4 regions of the Porcibacter vitabionis genome follow, and region 1 is predicted to be linked to each of the others. Evidence: predicted binding sites of a transcription regulator. Region 1 holds the regulator's gene; each other region holds the start of a gene.
What was found. The regulator Rex, encoded in region 1, represses fermentation and respiration genes when NADH is low (regulators of the CRP and FNR family bind a similar motif). The targets are predictions, from matches to a motif close to ATTGTTAANTANTTAACAAT.
Positions count from the first base shown of each region.

Region 2: a site for Rex is predicted at 1,922-1,941, ahead of ACKX2L_RS00740 (butyryl-CoA:acetate CoA-transferase). Genes of this name have one in related genera too.
Region 3: a site for Rex is predicted at 1,789-1,808, ahead of ACKX2L_RS08485 (NADH-quinone oxidoreductase subunit 5 family protein). Genes of this name have one in related genera too.
Region 4: a site for Rex is predicted at 2,420-2,439, ahead of fucO (lactaldehyde reductase). Genes of this name have one in related genera too.

Region 1 covers NZ_JBJYZD010000002.1:224,422-228,639, forward strand. Annotated here, with positions in the region: gene alr (alanine racemase) at 1-336, opposite strand, end outside; gene ACKX2L_RS02665 (NAD(P)H-hydrate dehydratase) at 448-1,941, opposite strand; gene ACKX2L_RS02670 (redox-sensing transcriptional repressor Rex) at 2,025-2,678, opposite strand; gene ACKX2L_RS02675 (ABC-F family ATP-binding cassette domain-containing protein) at 2,792-4,218, opposite strand, start outside.
Region 2 covers NZ_JBJYZD010000001.1:156,528-160,745, reverse strand. Annotated here, with positions in the region: gene ACKX2L_RS00750 (cell wall hydrolase) at 1-206, shown strand, start outside; gene ACKX2L_RS00745 (GTP pyrophosphokinase) at 358-1,068, opposite strand; gene ACKX2L_RS00740 (butyryl-CoA:acetate CoA-transferase) at 2,020-3,366, shown strand; gene ACKX2L_RS00735 (acetyl-CoA C-acetyltransferase) at 3,545-4,218, shown strand, end outside.
Region 3 covers NZ_JBJYZD010000010.1:63,506-67,723, reverse strand. Annotated here, with positions in the region: gene ACKX2L_RS08495 (aspartate aminotransferase family protein) at 1-1,040, shown strand, start outside; gene hypA (hydrogenase maturation nickel metallochaperone HypA) at 1,173-1,517, opposite strand; gene ACKX2L_RS08485 (NADH-quinone oxidoreductase subunit 5 family protein) at 1,977-3,878, shown strand; gene ACKX2L_RS08480 (respiratory chain complex I subunit 1 family protein) at 3,880-4,218, shown strand, end outside.
Region 4 covers NZ_JBJYZD010000001.1:337,677-341,894, forward strand. Annotated here, with positions in the region: gene ACKX2L_RS01570 (hypothetical protein) at 105-227, shown strand; gene ACKX2L_RS01575 (TetR/AcrR family transcriptional regulator C-terminal domain-containing protein) at 353-943, opposite strand; gene fucO (lactaldehyde reductase) at 1,132-2,277, opposite strand; gene ACKX2L_RS01585 (hypothetical protein) at 2,481-2,930, opposite strand; gene ACKX2L_RS01590 (DMT family transporter) at 3,172-4,107, opposite strand; tRNA gene ACKX2L_RS01595 (tRNA-Thr) at 4,113-4,185, opposite strand.

The sequences.
Region 1 (4,218 bases):
TTCCTTCGCCATGTCCAGACGGAAGATCGTAGGCCGGATATGATTTGTTATCATGAGAGGATACTCTTCCGGAAAGGTAAATCCTAAAACCAGGATGGGCTTTCGAATCCCGTGATTTCGAAGTTCCATAGCTTCATCTACGGTTGCTGCTGCATAGCCGAAGACATAATCAACGGACTCCAGCATATGAGCAATTTCAACGGCTCCATGGCCATAGGCATCGGTCTTAATCACAGCCATGATCTTCGTTTGTTTCGGAAGATTCTGATGCATCGCCTCTAAATTGTCTTTGATATGATCCAGATTGATTTCTGCCCAGACTCTATTGTAATCCATGAAAAACTCCTTTGAATTCTCGGACAAATTCAAGAACAATTGATCTTACGTGTCAAAACGACCATTTGGCACGGTAAAATATGAAACAAAGGTTAAAAATCCGATTTCTTATTATACTAATACATTGTGGATCGCGTCAAGAATCTCTCTTGGTCCCATGGCATAGACACCGCATTTCTTGCGGGCCAGATCCCCTGCTTTTCCGTGGAGGTAAACAGCAAGAGGAGCGGCCTTCGACGCCGGAAGATGCTGAGCCATCAGTCCTGCCAGAAGGCCGGCTAAGACATCTCCGCTTCCTCCGGTGGACATGCCGTTATTTCCGGTCGTATTGATGATGGTATCTGAAAAAGGAATGGCCGTAATACTGGCGGCATTTTTTAAGACCAGGGTCACCTGATAATCATTGGCGAATTCTTCCGCCAAAGGGATCATATGTTCTGCTACATAGACAGGGCTTACTTTCTTTAATCTTGCCATTTCACCGATATGCGGCGTCAGGACCAGGTCCAGGTGAGGCCTCTGCAGGAGACTGAGATCTTCGGACAGAAGATTTAAAGCATCTGCATCCATCACCATAGGAGTCTGGATCTCTTCCATGACCAGAGAAAAAAGCTGCCGGGAAATGGCTGTTTGTCCAAGACCAGGTCCGATCAGGACAACATCGGCCCAGGACAGTTCTCGTTTGATCTCCTGCTTACTTAATTTATTTCCATAGACGGATAAAAGAGCTTCCGGGATCTGACTCTGAACGATTTCCCTGTTTCTTTCATCGGTCAGGACTTTGACCAGGCCGGCACCGGATAAGACACAGGCTTTGGCTGCAAAGCAGGCAGCTCCTGCCATGAGATAGGATCCGGCAATGACTAAAACATGACCATATGATCCCTTGTTGGAGCCAGAAAAGCGCGCCGGTTTATATTGATTCAGATCGGATTCCTGGAAGACTTTCCGTCCTGCTCTCTGGTCTTCTTCGAGGGGCCTTTTGATCCCGATATCCCGAAGGATGAGTTCTCCGCAGTACTCCTTTCCCGGGAACAGAAGCTGGCCGACTTTCAGATAGGCAAGGCTTACCGTCAAATCTGCTTTGATTGCTGTTCCGAGGATCCGCCCGTCACCTGCAGCGACTCCGCTTGGAATGTCAACGGAAAGAATGGGTTTCTTTAAGTCCTGAAATTTCTGGAATTTCATGGCCATTTCCTCTTCTACCGGGCGGGACAGACCGGTACCGAAAACGGCATCGATCAGAAGATCCCGGTCATAGAGGTCATTCACATCTTCCGTGAAAGAAACGCCTGCCTTGTCTGCAATCTGATATTGAAACCAGGCCAAGCCCTGATTCTTTTTCTCTTGAATCGGTCCGGTCAGGCAGACTTTACAATCATAGCCCTCCAGTGCAAGGATCCGGGCAGCTGCGATCCCATCACCACCATTATTGCCAAGTCCGGCAAAGACGCCGATTTTTCTTGCCTGAGGAAAATGCTTTTTTATTTCCTCAGTGATGGCAAGTGCTGCTCTTTCCATCAAGAGATCCGATGGAATGCCGATTTTTTCTGTCATCTGCCGGTCTGCTTCCTGCATCTGCCGTCCTGTCAAAACACAAAGCATAATATACTCCTTTTTGCTTAAAAAAAGGCCGTGAGGCAGAGGATTCCGCTTCACAGCCAAAAGAGCCGATGATCCACGGCTTCTTATTCATTTTCTTGTGTCTCATCCGACTGGTTCTGTATCCGATAATTATAAGACAATTCCATAAGAGAATCTGCCAGATGGACATTCTGTACAACAACAGAATCCGGCACGTCCAGATCCAAGAGGGCAAAATTCCAAATTCCCTTAATGCCGAGATTTACCAGCTGATCTGTGACATCGGCTGCATGAGAACGGGGAACGGTCAGAGCTGCCATATCGACTTTATTATTCTTGATGAATGAAGGCAGCTCCTCCATTAAACGAATCGGAATATCCCGGATGGTTTTCCCTGCAAGCTGAGGATTGACATCAAAAAAGCCGATCATTTTGAATCCGAGATTTTCAAAATGCGAATAGCGGGAAATGGCCTGACCCAGGTTACCCATTCCTACCACGATCATGTTATGAACCTTGTCTACGCCAAGGATCTTACCGATCTCATTATGCAGGTACTGAACATTGTAGCCGTAGCCCTGCTGGCCAAATCCGCCGAAATTATTCAGATCCTGACGGATCTGAGATGCGGTAATATGCATACTCTTAGACAGGTCACCCGATGATATACGGTCTACACCATTCTCAAGTAATTCATCCAAATATCTGTAATAACGGGGAAGACGCCGAATTACGGCGTTGGATATTTCCTTAGCCATTGTCATTTATCTCCTCATGTAAAAGTTCAGTAGACTCTCCTTATCAATGAATCAACATTGTTAAAAAATAAACATTCTTAACCTATGATAGTTTTCTTGTGAAAAAAAGTCAACTATTCTGCATCCAATTCCATCGAAAGAGACTCCCATTTGGCATAAGCGTCTTCCAGTTCTTCTTCCAGATCGGATCGCTCTTTCGTCAATTCATTTAATTTTGCAGAATTCTTTGCGATCGATTCATCTGTGAATGCCTTATCGATCTCACGGATCCTCTCTTCCCTCTTCGATATCTCTTCTTCCAATGAGGCCAGGGCTCTTTCGACTTTCTTTCTCGCTGCTTTTTTCCGCTTCTGCTCCTGGTAATCCAGTCCGGCATCCTTACTGTCTTCTGCAGAAGGATCTCCCTTTTTCTCCGATTCGGATCTTACATTTGAAATTTCCCCTGATGCAGAGGAAGGCGTCAGATCCTCCTCGGCCTTTTTTTCCAGATAATAGTCATAGTTTCCCAGATATTCCTTCATTCCGTCCTCATGGATCTCCAGGATCCTCTCGGCAGTCTGATTAATGAAATAACGGTCATGGGAAACATAAAGCAAAGTCCCGGTATAGGCATTCAAAGCTTCTTCCAGAATCTCCTTGGATTCCATATCCAAATGGTTGGTCGGCTCATCTAAGATCAGAAAATTGGCTCCGGACAGCATAAGCTTTGCCAGAGATACTCTTCCTCTCTCCCCGCCGGACAGTTCCCGGATCTTCTTATAGACATGGTCTCCCTTAAATCGGAAGGCCGCAAGGATGGAACGTACCCTGGTATTATTCAAATTGGGATAAGCATTCTGAAGCTCTTCAAAAAGTGTTGCATCCTCGTTCAGATTCTGCTGCTCCTGATCATAATAACCGATGGTAACGCCGGTTCCGATATGTACGGAACCTGAATCTGCCGGAAGAATTCCATTGATGATTTTTAAGGTCGTTGTCTTACCGGTTCCATTGTCACCGAGAATGGCAACTCTTTCCTGCCTTCGGATCTGGAAGTTCAAATTTTTGAATAATAGCCTGTCATCAAAACTCTTGGATAAATTGGTCACCGTAAGGACGTCATTTCCGGACCGGCTGTTGGGCTCTAAAACCAGCTTCATACCGGTATCTTCTTCCTTTGGCCGTTCCATCCTCTCCATTTTATCCAGAACTTTCTTCCGGCTCTCCGCTCTTTTAATGGACTTTTCCCGGTTAAAGCTCTGGAGCCTGGTAATCACAGCTTCCTGATGAGCAATCTCCTTCTGCTGTTTTTCGTATTCCCTCTCCAAAGTGATCAGAAGCTCTCTCTTCTGTTCGGTATAAGCTCTATAATTTCCGGTGAACAGATGGGCCGGATGCATGGAGAGATCCAGCGCATGATCGATGGTCCGGTTTAAGAAATACCGGTCGTGAGCAACCAATATGACAGCCCCGCTGTAATTCGACAGGAAAGTCTCCAGCCATTCAATGGAATGGAGATCCAGGTGGTTAATGGGCTCGTCGAGAAGGAGAACGTCCGGTT
Region 2 (4,218 bases), on a different contig from region 1:
ACTATGATACTGAAGTTTCTTCAAATGCCAAAAATGCTGCGGCAGCGGCCCTGCGAGGAAGCCGCTATACGACAGGCTCCGGTCCCATGAACCAGCTCTTCTTCATGACACCGAAAGCCTATAGTCAACAGGCCTGGTTCAGTAAGAGCAAAGTCCGCGACTACTTCCAGCTCGGAGGCCATGTATTTTTTAATGTGAATGTATAATGACCCGATGCCATATGGCATCGGGTCAGGAGCAGAAACCGAACTTGTTCGGTTTCTGCGACGCCAGAAAAATAATGGCTCGATTTCATTAGCTTCAGCTAATGAAATCGAGCCAGATCCCGATGAACGAAGGTCATCGAGACTGGTTTTTTTACGACTCCGGTACGATCTCCGACCGTACATACTCCATTCTTCGATCAAGATCAGCACACTCTTCGGCACAGATGGAAAGCTCTTTTTCCAGGGCTTTCAACTGATCACCGGAGAGATTTTTCTTATAGCGGAGCTTATGCTCAAGCGAAGCCCAGAAATCCATGGCGATGGTCCGAATTTGGACCTCGACAAAGACATCCTTCCTTCCAAATTCCGTAAAGATCGGGACCTGGACGATCAGGTGGAGAGAACGGTAACCGTTGGGCTTTGGACTGTTGATATAGTCTTTCTTTTCGATCAGAGTAATATCATCCTGGGCCAGAAAGTACTTGGCGATGCGGAAAACATCCTCCTCAAAAGAACAAATGATGCGGATACCTGCTATGTCTCGGATGTTTTCTTCTATGGATTCTACACTTAGTGGAAGACCTTTTTTCTGTACCTTTTTCATGATGGATTCCATAGACTTGACACGGCTTTTGATCGATTCGATCGGGTTGCCATCGTACTTCATACCAAGCCGTTCATTTAAGACTTTGAATTTTGTTTCCACCTCATAGACCGCACATTGATAATTGGCGATCATTTGGCGGAAGGGAAGAGTTTGTTCATCCAGATTTCCAAGAATACCGTCCAAATTGATGTGTTTGATCCAGTCGGCAGGAATAATACCTTGCTGGAATTGTTTTATATTTTCAAGTTGATTCATCTTAATCCCTTATTCCTAAATACAATCATAAACCAGATACTGCCATAAACCAGACGTTGCCATGAACCAGATGCTGCCATGAACCAGATGCTCCCATCGACAATTACTGTCATCAATTTTTGCTCTTTTCTGCTCAAAGAATTGCATCTGTTTTCGAACAAATGCGATCGATTGTTGCTATATCATACCACATCCGGCAAGAGACGTAAAAACTGCTGCCAGAGCAATTTCCAGGATCAAATTCTTGATTGAAAGGCAGTTCGGATGTCAAAGATATACTGGGCTATGATAAAATCAATTTGCATAATCCATATGGACTTGAAGGACTGACTCGACTCCTGCGAATATCGTAGGGAGGGGAATAAATCAAAAATCGGATATTGGGATAGGAAATTTAGGCCTCATTTAGCGTACTTTATCATATAGGGAATCGGTTTGCAAAAATCCGATAGTAGATATAAGGATTCCCTATCGGATTTTGAAGAAATGATTCCCATTACGATAAATGGCTCTGGAATAAGGGTTGGAACTATCGTAAATTGGACAAATCCTTCCCATTACGATACCTGGCTCTGGAATAAGGGTTGGGACTATCGTAAATTGGACAAATCCTTCCCATTACGATAAATAGCTCTGGAATAAGGGTTGGAACTATCGTAAAAATCATAAGCATTGCTTATTACGATTTACGCCACTTACGATTTACGCCACGCCTTGTTAAAAAAATAACGAAAAGCTATTGAATTGATTTATGTACAATGCTATAATGCCTTATGTCGGGCGAATGAAACAGGTTTCAGAAGGAGAACGGACTCCAACCTAGTAGTAAGGACCCTATATTTTTTTGACTATGTTTGTTAAAAAAATAACAAAATACTGACAGCATCGTTATTACGAGAATAAGCAGTTATTACGAGAATAAGCAATAGAAGCTTTCGGGTGAGAAGGAAAATGGATTACGAAAAAGAATATCAGCAAAAGTTGGTTACAGCAGATCAGGCTGCAGCAGTAGTGAAGGATGGCGACTGGGTCGACTATGGTTGGTGTGTAGGCACCAACAAAGCTTTCGATAAAGCCTTAGCCAAAAGAATGCCCGAACTGCATGATATCAAGTGCAGAGGTGGAATTCTTCTCCACGAGCCGGAAATTTTCAAAGTAGAAAATGCAGCCGAACATTTCACATGGAATAGCTGGTTCATGAATCCGGTAGAACGCCATGCCCAGAGCAAGGGTTTCTGCTACATGACACCGCTTCGCTATTCCGAACTCCCGAAGCTTTATCTGGAGAGCAAGGATCCTTTGGATGTTGCAGTTATGCAGGTATCCCCGATGGATTCCTATGGCTACTTTAACTTCGGACCCAATGCAAGCCATATGTTTGCAGTTGTAAAGCGGGCGAAGAAAGTCATCGTTGAAGTGAATGAGAACATGCCGGTCTGCCTGGGTCATAGGGAATCCTACGTTCACATCGATGACGTCGATATGATCATTGAAGGTGAGAATGAACCAATCGATGAAGTTCCAGCCGGCGGCCCTGCTTCAGCAATTGACGAAGCTGTTGCAAAGCTGGTTGTTCCGGAGATCCCGGACGGCGCAACCCTTCAGCTTGGAATCGGCGGTATGCCGAATGCTATCGGCCAGATGATTGCAAAATCCGACCTGAAGCACCTTGGAGTTCATACCGAGATGTATGTTGATTCCTATATCGATATGGTCGAGGCCGGGAAGATTGACGGCAGTCTGAAGAATATAGACCGAGGCCTTCAGACCTATGCTTTCGCGGCAGGCTCCAAAAAGTTGTATGACTATCTGGATCATAACCCGGAATGCTGCGGACGAGTCGTAAGCTATGTCAATGATCCTTATGTCATTTCACAATTAGACAATTTCATCTCTATCAATAATGCAGTTGATGTCGATCTCTCCGGACAGGTCAATGCCGAGAGCGCAGGAGTTCGTAATATCTCCGGCTCCGGCGGCCAGCAGGATTTCGTTCTTGGAGCTTACTTGTCCTATGGCGGTAAATCCTTTATCTGCCTGTCTTCGACTTATAAGAATAAGAAGACAGGGAAGCTTGAAAGCCGGATCCGGCCGACACTGGAAGAGGGAAGTCAGACGACTGATACCAGAACCAATACCATGTACATTGTTACCGAGTACGGTATGGTAAATCTGAAGGGCTTGACCTCCTGGCAGAGGGCAGAAGGCCTCATCAACATTGCACATCCGGATTGCCGGGAGGAATTGATCCAGGCAGCCGAGAAGATGCATATCTGGCGAAATTCCAATAAGAGATAAGAGCCGGATCTTGCCGGGTGGGAAGAAAGTTTTGGATTTCATCCTAAACCATCGATTCCCGGCCAATATATTTTCCATGGATTTAGGTGCAACGCTCTACATTTCTAACTTAAGAGCGTGCCTGAATTATAAAGAAGTAGATAATAGTATGTTCATGAAAACCTAGGAGGTAAAAGAAATGGGCAAGAAAATCGTTATCGCTGGTGCATGCCGTACAGCCATCGGAAAGATGGGCGGCCAGTTCGCTTCTGTACCTGTAGTTGATCTCGGTACTGCTGTCATCAAGGAAGCTCTGAAGAGATCCGGTGTTCCTGCAGACAAGGTTGACATGGTTTATATGGGCTGCGTACTGCAGGCTGGTCAGGGTCAGAACGTTGCTCGTCAGTCCGCTGTCAATGCAGGCATCCCTGTTGAGACTCCGGCAATGACATTGAATATTCTCTGCGGTTCTGGTCTGGAAGCTGTTAATATGGCTGCAACTCAGATCCTTGCAGGCGAGAGCGAGATTGCTATTGCAGGTGGTATGGAATCCATGAGTAAGGCCCCTTACCTCATTCCGGAAGGACGTTATGGCTATCGTATGGGTCATGCCCAGCTTCAGGATTCCATGATCAAAGATGCTCTGACAGATGCATTCAATGACTATCACATGGGAATCACAGCAGAGAACGTTGCTGAGAAGTACGGTCTGACCAGAGAAGAGCTCGATGCATTCGCAGCTGAGTCTCAGCAGAAGGCTTGCAAGGCAATCGAAGACGGCAAGTTCAAGGATGAGATCGTTCCTTTCGAAGTTCATGGCCGTAAGGGTAAGGTCACTGTTGTTGATACCGATGAGGGACCTCGTCCTGGTAC
Region 3 (4,218 bases), on a different contig from region 1:
GTGTCAAGGCCTACCAGAATGCCTTAAAAAATCAGATCGATAAACTGACGCATACCAGTAATCTCTATTATCATCTCCCGATGATAGATGCAGCAGAGAAGATCACGCGCCTGTCAGGTATGGACCGGGTCTTTTTTACCAATTCCGGAGCGGAGGCAATCGAAGGTGCCATCAAGACAGCGAAGAAATATGCCTATCTCAGGGATCAGAAGGCAGGCCATGAGATCGTAGCCATGCAGCACAGTTTCCATGGCCGGACGGTCGGCTCCCTTTCTGTGACAGGAACCACTCATTACAGGGAGCCTTTCTATCCTCTGATGGATGGGGTACATTTCGCGGACTTTAATGATTTTCAGACGGTAAAACGAGCGGTCAATGACATGACTTGTGCCATTCTGCTGGAACCGGTTCAGGGAGAGGGTGGTGTCTATCCTGCAGATCCGGAATTTCTTCGGAACGTGCGAAAGCTCTGCGATGAGAAGGATATTCTTTTGATCTTCGATGAAGTGCAATGTGGTATGGGCCGGACCGGCGCCTTCTTTACCTGGCAGAAATACGGTATCAAACCGGATATCCTGGCCAGTGCCAAAGCGCTCGGCTGCGGTGTGCCGGTCGGAGCCTTCCTTACCACAGAAAGAGTGGCAGAGAATTCTCTGGAACCTGGCGATCATGGATCTACATATGGAGGAAATCCTCTCGTCTGCACTGCAGTTTCTACGGTCTGCGATTTAATGGAAGAGTTCCATCTGCCGGATCATGTCGAGAAGACGGCTCCATATTTCGAAGCAAAAATGGAGGAACTCTGCCTTAATCATAACAGCCTCATGGGCCATCGTGGAATGGGATTTATGCAAGGTCTTTTGTTAAAACCGTCTATCCCGGTTGGACAGGTGGTAAAGAGGGCCCTGGACAAGGGACTGATCATTCTTTCGGCTGCAGGAAATGTGATCCGTCTCCTGCCGCCCCTGGTCATCGAAGAAGGAGAAATTGACCAGGCCATGGATATACTTGGCAGCGTATTAAAGGAATTTGAGAGCTAGGGGTAGAGTCAGAAGTCCGATTTGGGTTCGATTATATTAATGCGGAATATGATAGATGATAAAAAAGCATCCGTTCCGTTTTTCGTCCGGCAGAATGGGGAAAGCTTATGAAAGAGGTTAATGAGAAAAAAATCACTCTCCTATGATCCGCTCCAGGGTAAATTCCCGGCCGGCAATGATCTTCGAATGAATGCTCTTGCAGTTGGGACAGCGGTAGGAGTTTTCCCGGGACGGTTTATATTCTGTTCCGCAGTCCTCACAGCGGGCTGTGACCGGGACAAAGTTGATTGTCAGCTTGGAATTCTCTAAGATCGTATTCTTGACACACTGAGGATAATAGTCCTCGAGAAAATGAGGAATCAGACCTGTGGTCTCACCGACTTTGATGACGAGTTCAGATACGTCGGTGAGATCATTTTCTTTACAGGCAGAGAGGGCCGTATCGACCATCCGCATCATATAACTCAATTCATGCATGTTCCTTGTCCCCTGTCTTTCTAACAAAAAGCATAGCTAAAAGGTTATTAAAAATGGAACTTGATTCATAGAAAATGGAACTTGATTCATATTCCATGCATTATTTTATAGGAAAGAACAGTTGATGTAAATAAAAGCTCCTGCCCCTGCCTCATCCCTTCCCGGCCGTTTGAAATGTACGAGATAAAGTACAATAAAAGAACTTCATTTTAGACAAAATGTACCGAAGCCCGGATTGAATCGTTTCCCAAATAAGAGTATGATGCTTATGGTTGTTAAAAAAATAACGAAATTGCTCATAGAATTGTTCTAAATGACAGATAATTATGCACAATTCTTTTTCGCTATTCTTTTAACATGGAGGCTTAACTGTTAAAGTATGAAAGGAGAGTTGAGAAAATGTCTGCTTTACCGATAGTACCTTTTCTCATCATTTTTCCGTTTCTGGTAGCCTTCTTGATGTTGATCATTCCGGTCAACCCCAAGGCGAACAGAGTACGGAATGCAATTGCCTATATCAGTGCCGTTCTGATTATGATCGGTGTTGGTATTCTGGTTACACAATGGGCATTGGGGGGATCTCAGCCGATGTATCTCTATGCCAATACAAAGCTTGCGGATGATATGACTCTTGTCGGCGAGTTTGTACTGATGATTGTTGTGACCTTCCTGTCATTTAAATATCACAGAGCCTGGGTATCCATTCTGTCTATTGTACCGACTCTTGCCATCGCTTACCTCGAACTTTGGGGACCGAAGACAGAGAGCATGGAGAAGATGTCCCGGGTCTACATTGATCACCTGTCTATTCTGATGTGCATCATCATCGGGATCATCGGATCCCTGATCGTTATCTATGCCGTCGGATATATGCATGGCTATCATCACTATGTTCATAGCTGGGTTACCGACCGTAGAAACTACTTCTTTATGGTCCTCTTTATCTTCCTCGGCGCCATGTTCGGATTTGTTCTGTCCAACTCCCTGACATGGATCCAGTTCTTCTGGGAGACGACTTCTGTATGTTCCTTCCTTCTGATCGGATATACGAGAGAAGAGATCGCTATCAAGAATTCTTTCAGAGCCCTCTGGATGAACTTACTCGGCGGATGTGCTCTGACAATCGGCATCTTTGTTTTCGCATACAGCCAGAAGAGCATTTCCTTCCTGGATCTCATTAATTTTGCAGTCAATGCAGACGGCGCCAAGAAGGCGATCGCTATGATCCCGGTTGCTCTGATTGCTTTTGCCGCACTGACCAAGGCTGCTCAGCTGCCTTTCTCGACCTGGCTTCTTGGAGCCATGGTTGCGCCGACACCTTCCTCTGCACTGCTGCATAGTGCGACCATGGTTAAGGCCGGAATCTATGTTCTTTTCCGCCTGGCACCGGCAATGCACGGAACCATTACGGGAGCCATGATTTCTTTCGTCGGCGGCTTTACCTTCCTTGCTGCATCCTTTATGGCAATCGCACAAAGCGATGGCAAGAAAGTTCTGGCCATGTCCACCATCAGTAACCTCGGTCTGATGGTTGCCTGCGCAGGCATGGGAACACCGGAAACCATCTGGGCCGGTTCCTTCCTCATGATCTTCCATGCAGTATCGAAGTCCTTACTTTTCCAGGATATCGGTGCTACCGAGAACTCTCTCGGATCTCGTGACGTTGAGAAGATGCACGGACTGCTTTATCGTCTGCCCATGCTTGCAACCTGCATGTTCATCGGTATTGCCGGCATGTTCCTGGCACCTTTTGGAATGTTGATTTCCAAGTGGTCCGCACTTCGGGCATCTGTCGATGAGAATAACATCATCATGACTCTGATGGTGGTCTTCGGTTCTGCTACCACATCCTTCTACTGGACCAAGTGGCTGGGCAAACTGATCGCTGTTACCAATGAGAAACCGGTCAAGGATATCACAAAGCCCAATGAAAAGATCTCCATCGTCATCCATACGGTCATGATGATTGCCCTTTGTATCTTCGTTCCGCTTCTTACGACGACTTATGTACAGCCTATGCTGAACGAGATGTTCACCTCCGGAAAGGGAGCACAGGTTCTTCCGACCTCCATCCTCTACCTTCTGGTTCTTCTGATCGTCTTCGTCTTCCTGGTACCGGCTGTATCCTACCTCTTCTCTAAGAACATGAAGGCAAATGAAAAGCTTTCTTATATGAGCGGTATCAATACGGGACACGATGATGGATTTGTAAACTCCCTGGGAGAAGAGACCAAGCTTCAGCTTTCGAACTTCTACTTCAAGGATGTCTTCGGACAGAGAAAGCTCATGCTTCCCTGCCAGCTTCTGACAGCTTCCGTTATCATTGTTATGCTCTGCATGATTATAGGAGGTGCATTCTAAGATGGTTACAAGAATCATTCTTATCCTTTGTTATATTTTACTTGCACCGTGCCTCGGCGGAATCCTGGAGGGATTTGACCGTAAGATCTCCGCACGTATGCAGGGACGTATCGGACCTCCGATCCGTCAGCCTTTCTTCGATGTCATAAAGCTCTTTAAGAAGCAGTACATTGTCGTAAACCACTCCGTACATTTTCTGCTTTTAAGCTATGCAGCACTTATGATTCTGACCGGCTGTATGTTCTTCGGCGGAACCGACCTTCTGCTTTGCTTCTTCGTGCTTTCCACTGCAGCAACTTTCCTCTACTTTGCTGCAGTCATCACCAATTCTCCTTACTCC
Region 4 (4,218 bases), on a different contig from region 1:
TTTTCGATGTTCTCGTGTACACATTCAGCAATTCCCTTATAACTGTGTAAATTGAAATAGAGAAAGAGCCAAGAGCTCATCTCTTATAGAATTATCTCCAGAGCCTGAAAGATCGCGGACTCAAGGATCTCCTGATGATTACATTGGATGCTCATGAAGGCATTCAGGATGCCATCAGCAAGGTGTTTCTCAATTTACACACAAATTTGGACTTGACTAAAAAATAGTGCTGCGAGATTTCTCGCAACACTATTTGATAAGGGAAAAGAATTGCGAGTGGAGATTTAATATTCCCTTTCGCAATTCATTTTAAAACACACCGATATTTCATCCTTACTTGGCTATCTCATAGCTAGTGCCCAGCAGAATCCGTTTCTTCCAAGAGATCCAGGCAGGCAAATTTATCGCGCAATTTCTCGGGCAGGGCATCCACCAGTAAGCGTGCCAGCCATTCCGGTGACTGCTGCATGCCACCCAGGACCCACTTCACCGTCATATAGATCGATGCTCTGCAGTAAAGTTCCAGGAGCAGGGCGATCTCGTCGGTCGGACTGCTCCCGCTTTTCTTCACGATCCAATCCGAATAGAAGTGAAAAATCATCTCAAAATCATGTTCCTTCAGATTATTTTGGGCATCGGAAGCAAAAGCCGCCCGAAAGAAATCGCCCTCTTCCTTCAAATAGGAAAATTTCAGTCGAAGTCCCTCATCGATCGTCTTTCCTTCTCCCATTCGGTCGAAAGACTTACTCATTAATTTGTCAAAATACCAATTGATCAAATCATACTTATCCTGAAAAGTCCGATAGAAAGTCTGTCGAGATACACCCGCCCGAGTCGTGATCTGTCCGACCGTCAGCTTCTCAACACTGCTTCCGGCAAGACATTGCCGCGCCGCTTCGCAAAGCTCATATTTCAATCTGGTATTTTCACTTGTCTGTTTCATAAGAAATTCCCTGTCAGTTTTTTATCTATGCGATATGAGTGGTAAAGTCATTTTTACCACTACAATCATCATAATACAAAACTTCTCCGCCTGGTATCATCCGAGCAAAAAAAGACCCGCCCCAAGGATTCCATACCATCCTCAGGGCGGGTCTATATTTAAAAAGGATTAGTAACGATATGCAAAAATCACATCAACTGACGGAACATATCAATGACCTGTTCCTTCGTAGCTTCTCTGGGGTTTCCAGGATAGCATGCATCATTCAGAGCATCGGTTGCCAGCTGATCCAGGTCTTCTTCGCGGATTCTTTCGTTCTTTTCCGGAATTCCGACATCCTTGGAAAGCTTCTTTACAGCCTCGATGGCTGCATCACGATACTCTTCCTGGCTCATGTCGTCTACGCCCTGAACGCCCATGGCACGGGCAATTTCCCGATAACGCTCGCCGGTATAATCCCGGTTGAACTCCATAGAGATCGGAAGGAGCTGTGCGCAAGCCATTCCATGAGGAGTGTCATAATGTGCAGACAGGGTATGTGCCATGGAATGATCGATGCCAAGACCTACATTGGAGAAGCCCATGCCGGCGATGTACTGACCAAGAGCCATGCCCTCACGGCCTTCCTTGGTATTGTTAACAGCGCCTCTCAGATTCTTGGCAATCAGGCGAATTGCCTCGAGATGGAACATATCTGTCATCTCCCAGGCAGCCTTGGTGGTATATCCTTCGATGGCATGCGTCAGAGCATCCATTCCTGTTGCAGCAGTCAGGCCCTTCGGCATAGAGCTCATCATGTCAGGATCTACAACTGCAACAATCGGCATATCATGTGGATCTACACAAACGAACTTACGCTCTTTCTCTACATCAGTAATAACGTAGTTGATGGTAACCTCAGCTGCAGTTCCTGCTGTGGTCGGAACTGCTATGATCGGAACGCACGGATTCTTTGTCGGTGCAACGCCTTCCAGAGAACGCACATCCTCGAATTCCGGATTGGTAATGATGATGCCAATGGCCTTGGAGGTATCCATGGAAGAACCGCCGCCGATTGCTACAATACAATCAGCCTCGGACTCACGGAAAGCTTTTACGCCATGCTGTACATTTTCAATGGTCGGATTGGGCTTGATATCAGAATAAAGGCTGAACGGAATACCGGCTTCTTCCAGAAGATCCGTTACCTTTGCAGTAACTCCAAATTTTACAAGATCCGGATCCGATGCAACGAATGCCTTCTTAAAACCATGTCCCTTGATCTCGTTCACGATCTCCTGGATTGCACCAGCTCCATGATAAGACGTTCCGTTTAACGAAATACGATTTGCCATAAAATCTCCTTCCTTTTGGGCCCCTGCCCCCTCTTTGTTTCAGTGGAAATATAGACCTCTCGGTACTTTTTCCGCCTTTCATTTATCTTCGATAAGTATTATAAAGGAGATCTTCAGGCAAAAAATGTGACAATGCAAAAGCATTGTCACATTTTTAACAAAGTGAGGATCTATGAATTCTTGTAATACTTCTATCTCCGGACTTACTTTTTCCTGAACTGCTTCAAAATTCTTCTCGCAGAAGGCTCGCCCTCTTTATAGACGCTGATGACAAAGGGGCCTTCTTTTAAGGGATCATAGATCTTACGGACTTCCTCTTCGAAGGCATGTACCTTCTGGTCTATATTTCGAAGTTCGTGATCCTCGATCTCTACCGCATAATCATCTGCTGTCTTACGAATCTGGTAAGGCACGAAGATATCTGTCTTCACACGAATCTTTCCGGCATCGATAAACTCATCTTTTGTCATCGGCTTCTGGTGCAGAGCCGTCAGAAGTTCATTCGCTCTTTCGACACATGCCTCTTCTTCCGAACTTTCTGCAATTGCTTGAATTGCCGACTCCGTAAGTTCCAGATCGACCACGATCCGGGCATCTGCATTCGACTCGGATAAGACTTCCTTCAAATCCTGTTCCTTTGTTTCTGTAGGCATTGCAATTCCCCCTTGATCTTATTTCGATTGCAAAGTAACTTCTGTATTTGGTACAAGAAATTATTTTGTATACAATCATTATAGGATTTCAAAGTGAAATTGCAATAAAACAAATTTCACAAACTGTATTTGTCTGTCAATCCCCTCACAATCTTACACCTGTCTCACTAACAAACATTCTGTCAGTGAGACGATCCGTCCTCGTGAATATAGATCGGCATCTGCCTTTTCGTATGGATTTTTACTGATCCTGCTGATCCTTCTGCACATAAACATTGTAATACCACTTTACAATCGCCATACCGATAATGATGACATATCCAATCACCGACCAGCCATCCGGAATCTCTCCGAAGAAGAGCAAGCCCCAGATGGAAGCAAAAAGAAGTTGTGAGTAGTCAAAGACCGATATCTCCTTGGCCGGAGCAAATTTATAGGCTGCAGTTACCGTAAACTGGCCAACCGCTGCAGCACTTCCTGCGCCAAGAAGACAGAGGAGCTGTCTTGTACTGAGGGGCTGAAAATCCATCATCATAAAAGGGAATACCATCAAGCAGGTAAAGACCGAAAAGAAAGCAACGATCACCGGTCCTCTCTCCCCCTGGTTACCTAGTTTTCTGACAAAGGTATAGGCGATTCCGGCGCCAAGTCCGCCAAGAAGGCCCACCAGAGCCGGAAGACTCGCAAGCCCGGCTGTGGGCTTCACAATAAACAGGGCACCACAAAAGGCAATGACCACGGTAAAGATCTCAAGCCGGTTCGGGATCTCCTTCAAAATAAAGATCGATGCTATAATTGCAAAGAATGGCGAAAGTTTATTCAAAATATTGGCATCCGCAAGTGCAATGTGATCGATTGCCCAGAAATTGCAGATCATGCCGAGACCGCCCGCAATGGAACGTGCCAGAAGCGAAGGGACACTGCCCTTTTTGATTTTAAATTTCTCTTCCGTCCTGCTTAAAGCAATCAGGGCAATGACGGCGGCAATCAGATTTCGGAAAAAGGTCTTCTCCATGGTCGGTACATTGCCCGACAAGCGGACAAAAAGACTCATCAGAGAAAAGAATAATGAGTCAATAATGACCATCGTAATGCCAAGCACATGCTTATTTGTAATCTTCTTCATGGATCGACCTTCTTTACTTAACAAAAAAGCCCCCGGAAAAACCGAGGGCAAATGAGAGCTGCTGACGGGAATCGGACCCGTGACCTCCGCCTTACCAAGGCGACGCTCTACCGACTGAGCCACAGCAGCATTATGGTTTGAAGCCTTCCGGCTCACAACCGA